Regions from separate parts of the Peribacillus suis genome, predicted to be linked through region 2. Evidence: riboswitches for the same ligand, from Rfam matches in the RefSeq annotation. Region 2 holds a riboswitch; the other holds the start of a gene.
What was found. A riboswitch is a leader RNA that binds a small molecule or an ion and turns the genes downstream of it on or off. The one in region 2 is predicted to bind cyclic di-AMP.
Positions count from the first base shown of each region.

Region 1: another riboswitch for cyclic di-AMP. It lies ahead of AC503W_RS08805 (potassium-transporting ATPase subunit F); the one in region 2 lies ahead of AC503W_RS01400 (cation:dicarboxylate symporter family transporter).

Region 1 is NZ_CM182019.1:1,791,140-1,794,560, reverse strand. It holds gene kdpA (potassium-transporting ATPase subunit KdpA) at 1-1,542, opposite strand, end outside; gene AC503W_RS08805 (potassium-transporting ATPase subunit F) at 1,568-1,642, opposite strand; cyclic di-AMP (ydaO/yuaA leader) riboswitch at 2,134-2,274, opposite strand; gene AC503W_RS08800 (Na-translocating system protein MpsC family protein) at 2,521-2,895, shown strand; gene AC503W_RS08795 (N-acetylneuraminate synthase family protein) at 3,302-3,421, opposite strand, start outside.
Region 2 is NZ_CM182019.1:275,700-279,120, reverse strand. It holds gene AC503W_RS01405 (class I SAM-dependent methyltransferase) at 1-598, shown strand, start outside; gene AC503W_RS01400 (cation:dicarboxylate symporter family transporter) at 668-1,930, opposite strand; cyclic di-AMP (ydaO/yuaA leader) riboswitch at 2,104-2,252, opposite strand; gene AC503W_RS01395 (efflux RND transporter periplasmic adaptor subunit) at 2,427-3,421, opposite strand, start outside.

The DNA.
Region 1 (3,421 bases), 1.5 Mb from region 2:
CGTCTCTGGGACACGTTTTTTAGCAAGTAATGATCCAGCAACAGCAATCATCGCTATCATGGAAAAATAACGGCCAAACAACATGACCAAACCTGTGGAAATGTTCCAAAAAGGTGTATTATCCCCTAAGCCCTCGAAACCAGAACCGTTATTGGCTGCAGCTGAAGTAAACTCATATACAATTTGAGAGAGCCCATGGAAACCTGGATTTGAAATGGCCGATGTCCCCATCTGTGCCGTTAGTGCAATAGCAGATGGTACCAAAATGATTAACGGATGTAGAAGGATTGTCATGGCTATTAATTTCATTTCCGGCCCTTCAATTTTCTTACCTAAAAACTCTGGTGTACGCCCGACCATCAGTCCAGCAATGAATACAGCCAATATAGAATACATAAGAATGTTCATCGTGCCTACCCCATCACCACCAAATACACAGTTCAGCATCATCATGGCCAGTGGCGCTATACTCCCGAGCGGCGTCAGCGTATCATGCATATTATTAACTGAACCTGTAGTGGCAGCTGTAGTCACCGTTGTAAATAGGGCACTCTGAGCCACCCCAAATCGGACTTCTTTCCCTTCCAAGTTTCCACTCTCTTGTGAAAGGCCTATTGCCTCCAATTTGGGATTTCCATTTTGTTCACTAGCATAATTCACATTTAGGAAGACAAGCATCATGAGTCCCATTGCTGAAAATAAGATCCATCCTTGTTTGTTATTTTTCGCCATATATCCGAATGTTAATGGAAGGGCAGCAGGAATGAGAAACATCGATAAAATCTCTAATACATTCGTAAATCCATTAGGGTTCTCAAATGGATGTGCCGAGTTGACACCGAAGAATCCACCACCGTTTGTGCCAAGGTGCTTTATTGACTCCAATGCAGCCACAGGTCCTCTTGCAATATGTTGGGTGGCTCCCTCTAACGTAGTAGCCATTACCGTAGAACCAAGGGTTTGTGGCACCCCCTGGGATACCAGGACCAAACAGACAAAAATGGAGAGAGGCAGTAGCACCCGAGTGATGGAACGAATTAAATCTACATAAAAGTTCCCTAAACTCCTCTGACCGGTCACCCCCCTGAAAAAAGCGATGCATAAGGAAAGACCGGTTGCTGGTGTCGTGAACATCAAGAATATAATGACAACCATTTGTGATAAATACGAAAGTCCGGATTCTCCGCTATAATGCTGTAAATTGGTATTAGTAAGAAAACTTGCTGCCGTATTGAATGCCAATAACGGATCCATGTTGGCTATCTCGCTTGGATTGCCCGGTAAAACTCCCTGAAGCCGTACAATCATGTATGAGATGACAAACATGACTAAGTTACTTAGAAGTAATGCCTGTGCATATTGCTTCCAATTCATATCGAATTTCTTAATACCAGATATTTTAAGAATGCCTCTTTCTAACCACCCGAACATACGGTCTTGCCTCGTGGTTTCAAGGGAATATACTGTCGTTAAATATTTGGCCAATGGTACGGCTAGGATCACCATCAAAAACAACACCACACTGATTTGTAAAAAATCCATTTACATTTCCTCCGTTATCGTTCTATTAATATTTCTCTGGGTATAATAAAGCATGAATTAAATACACGGTAACCGCCCCGACAATAAGAATGAATAACATGTTATACTACTCTCCTTTTTTCGTTATAACTTTGTTACAAAAATGAATGAATCCATATAAAAGTAAAAAGGGTGTACCCATTAGAAAGATTGTTATAGCATCCATCCAAACCTTCCTTTCACCTTTTTAAATCTTTACAATTTACCTCTGGCGCGATCAGTGGAGAAATAGGTACCAAAAGAACACAAAAAATAGACCAATGCTTACCCCTTCTCCAATAGTCCGCATTGCATGGCTATCCTAGTTTCAAAAGTGAAAAAAGTGATTCACAATCCAAACAGGAATATTTGCAAAAGCAAACAGTATTAGTGGAGAAAAAGTACTCATTGGTCTACTTATCGCCTAGCAAGCTTTTCAGCGCTCTTTGCGATCTGTCTTCCAAGAAACCTTTTCATGTAATTATAGGCATAATAAAAAGACCTACTGAAATGACAGGTTGCTATTTTGCTACAAACACAACAAAAAAGCCTCCTGGATTAAGGTGGTCTTATGACCTCCTTCGCTTTAGCCGACGAAGTTAGCTGACGGGTAGGATGGCGAAAGAGTTCACATCCCTTCTGCAAATGCAGAATTAACCCCATAAATAGTGGGTCCTCCGTTCTCAATTACTTGAGATTTGGCCGATATCAAATTGTTATTGATGAGCATATTCTACGCTCATCAGTAAACCTTTGTAAACCTCATTAAAATTCCATATATTCGCAAATATATTCATATTTGACCATATACTTCCGTTTTTATAAGAAAAAGTATTATTTCCTCATTAATCCTATATATTTCTAATATTTTAATATATATACAAACTTGTATTGACAAAAACTTCAATCCAGCATTATGATGAATCCCATATACGATCGATGAAAAAAATCGGAGGCATTATGTTAAACCAAAAAAAGAAAATTGAAGCCGAAATTAGTGCAGCATTCATTAAATTCCAGCGTGATTTAATAGGCAGAGGTCCACAAGAAGTTAAAACCTACATTATTAATGACATGCTGATCACTCGTTTTAAAGGAGTCTTGACTGTCGAAGAAAAACACCTCGTCAGTCAGGATTCTGGAAAGAAGCTTGTAAAAAAAATGCGCTCTCTTCTACGTGAAATGTACAGTCAGGATTATGAAAAAATTGTCGAGGATCTAACAGGTTGTAAAGTCCTTTCTTCACACAGTGACATTAGTACCAAAACGGGTGAACGGATCGAAGTTTTCATAGTTGATAAGGATTTGGAGAAATACCTAGAAAATCTAAAATAAATGGGGTGAATTTAGCCGACATCGACTCAATTGGAAGAGGCATAAGCGTTGTTAATCAACGCTTATGCCTCCTCCTTCCTGTTTTACAATTTCTATCTAATTATCAGCAGCACTCCGTACTATAGAAGGGATACGCTTGACCCATCAATTAGACATACTATTGAGAGTGTTACGTACAATATGGAATGTTTAAGTTCATTTGAAAAGCCGGAAGTCTTAAAACTTTATAACCGTTTATTTCGACAAATTCACATTAAATGTCCCATTATGTTCACCACAGGTCAAATAGACAATTAACATTTTTTACTAATTCACCCTAAAAAATTTAATGTCTCATTATACCCCATACTCATATAAATTTGGGTATCTACACGTATAACCCCTTTGAATAGAAAAGGAAAAATGATTATCTAAAAGTCGTGGAATCATTTATTTCCTTCAAAATGTTTGAGTTATCTCTAAATTTTAGAGGAACAAGGGCATTTATATCAGCTACTTCAGGATATTTTATTAAATACTCTCTAAT
Region 2 (3,421 bases):
TGATATTGGATGCAGTACAGGGAGGACGACCTTTGCTCTATACAAGAATGGGTTTCATCATATAACCGGACTGGACCCTTCACCCTCCAAGATTCAAGAAGCCCGGAAGTTTTCACAAGATGAAAATATGGAGATTCCATTCTTTCTTGGGAATGCCACGGAAATCCCTTTCAACGACTCGTCATTCGACCATGCACTCTTTTCCTTTCATGGTTTAATGAAAATCCCTCAACGAAAAAACCGCATTCTCGCTTTGAAAGAAATCAAACGCATACTTAGACCAGGAGGCCGTTTCCTATTCACCACACCGATTCGCGACAGTAATGAAAGGTATCTTAATTTTTGGGAACAGGAAGAAATGATTTGGTGTGATAGTAAACAGGATGAACGGCTATATGAGTTCGGTGATATCTTCACAAAGGGAAAGTCTCACCAAGAAGAGGCCTATCTCCATATCCCGAGTCAGCAGGAAGTCCTTGATTGCCTAGAAGAAGCCCAACTGACTGTTTTGGAAACCATTCACCAAGATTCATTTAATGAAAGCGTTATGGCTATGAACTTTTCCCCTGACTCCCATTTCTGGATCGTCCATCAATAAGTTGTTTTCGACTTTCATCTGAATACAAAAAAACTCCAGAGTGCAATCACCCTGGAGTTTTGACTTATATTAAGAAGCCTGTTCGAGTTTTCCTTTTTCGGCAGGAGGGTTGAATTGACCTTCCCACTTGGAAATAACGATGGCTGCTAAAGAGTTACCAATAACGTTTACTACAGTACGACCCATATCAAGGATACGGTCAATACCTGCTATGAAGGCAAGTCCTTCAATTGGGATGCCCACCGTACCTAATGTTGCTAAAAGTACAACGAAGGATACGCCCGGTACACCGGCAATTCCTTTAGAGGTAATCATCAACACTAACATTAGCGTTATTTGCTCATAAGCACTTAGATGTATGCCGTACATTTGAGCAATGAAGATGGCTGCTAAAGCTTGGTATAATGTGGAACCATCTAGGTTGAATGAGTAACCAGTCGGAATAACAAAAGAGGTGATATGTTTTGGACAACCGGCTTTCTCCATCTTCTCCATGATTCTTGGAAGAACCGCTTCTGAACTTGCTGTGGAAAATGCTAAGATCAATTCTTCTTTCAAAATGGCAATTAACTTAAAGATACTGAAGCCTACAAATTTTGCAATGAGCCCCAGGATGACAACTACGAAGAAAATCATCGTTCCGTATACGGAAAGGGCTAACTTTCCTAATGGGATTAGTGATGATAAACCGAATTTAGAGATTGTCACACCGATTAGTGCAAATACCCCAATCGGAGCAAATTTCATAACCATATTGGTTAGATTGAACATACCTTCCGCCGCACCTTGGAAGAAACGGAATACTGGTACTCCTTTTTCACCGATAGCTGCAATGCTTAGTCCAAACAAGACTGAGAAGAAAATGATTGCAAGCATATCGCCTTCTACCATTGCTTTAATCGGATTAGATGGGACAATATGAACGATTGTATCTATAAAGGATTCGTGTTGCTTAGTTTCTGCTGTGTCAACATAAGTGGAAATATCCGTTTGTTCAAGCTCACCCATATTTACGCCCGCGCCAGGCTGAATAATATTGGCAGATAATAAACCTACGCCTATTGCAACTAGTGTTACTACTATAAAGTAGGATAGTGACTTGGCACCTAATTTCCCTACTGATTTAATATCGCCCACGCCTGCAACTGCAACAATAAGGCTAGAAACGATAATTGGAACGACAATCATTTTAATCATACGTAGGAAGATATCACCTAATGGTTGTAGATAGCTTTGTGCCGTCTCACTTCCATAAAATATAGCACCTACGATAATTCCTAGAATTAAACCAATGAATATTTGGCTTGCTAAACTCAGTTTGAATTTCTTCATTTAATTTCCTCACCTTCCATATAGTCTTTGATGTAAAAACATTTGTCTCGGTAAGGGAAACAAGATACTAATAAAAAGAGAAAAATTTTTCTGTATATTGAAAAACTTCTATCCTTACGCTTAAAAAAAAGACACCCTACGTGTCATTTTCCCTATTGGCGTGTTATTCACACATGTTCCCTCGAAGACGCTTACGGGGTTAGCTGTCGGGTTAGGAATCGGAAACACAATGGCCCTTTCATCTCTGAATTCACCCCTAGCGAATATAATCCGCAAAATTGGTTCCCCCGTTCTTTTTTATAAGATTAAGCGAGCTAACTTATATTAAAATATTATACTAAAAATATTAATCTGTAAATATATTTTCTTTCCCACACTAGAAAGTACAGTGGTGGATTCAGAATATTAAGTGCTACGTGGGTTTACACTTATTGTTTAAATAGGTAATTAGTTTTAACAGTAAAAAAATTATGGCCATTTTTGATTTAACTGAAAATTATTTTTCCAAAAATCCTAGTAAAATGTATCTAACTTTTTCCCTTTTGGATAGTTTCTTAAAAGTTGCAGAGTGAACCTTGTCCAATTTGAGCGGGGTAATGAAGTAAGAGTGGTTCTTCACTACCTTTTTCGGTTCTAAAAGGATGACATCTCCCACTGCTGGACCTTTAAGCATCTCTTGCTTCCCTTTTGCTTGAGCCCCTTTTGTAAAGTATTGTCGGTTCAAATGCCCCTTATTGGTCATTTTATAGACATGCGGCTGCTTCCGTTCATGTATCGCTTCTGTTGGAACAGTCGGGACTCCCGTCTTCACATTCGTTATAACGGTAAGGTCGACCTTTGAACCGTCTAATAGCGCTTCCTTATTCTCTGCTTCCGTTACAATTTCCGCTTCGAATGTATAGCGATTTTCATCCTTTAGGGTTGGCTCTTCTTTGGGATAAGGATGTATACGGCTGATGGTTCCGCCCAATCTCTTTTTCAAATCAGGAGAACTAGCTTTTATCTCCATCCCTACCTCTGCCTTCTTTAACTCTTCTTCAGAGAAGGAACCTTCGATGGCCATTTCTGTCGAAGCAATTGAAATAATCGGATTCGTTAAATTTTTATTGATCTTCTTCACGACACCATCCGCTTCACTTGTCGTCTCCACGGCATTGGTTTGCATCTCAATTGAGCTTAATTGTGCTTCTAGCATGACCACTTTTTCCTTCAAGCTACTTTTTTCAAGTTCCTGCTTGTACATCTCCTGCTCAATATTACTTTTAATTAAGTCTGAGGAAGAAGTGGTGATGTCTATATTTAGGTTCTTTTCTACTGTCTCATCGATAACCGTTTTGTTTGAATCCAGGGCCAGACCACTTTGATAAGCTTTCAACTTATTTATGTACTCATCAATTCCGACGATTTCTCCTTCGGTTGCGGCCTTTTCCGCTTCCAAATTATCTTTTAGTGCATCCAGTTCGGTTGTAGTGTATTCAAACAGGGATGTTC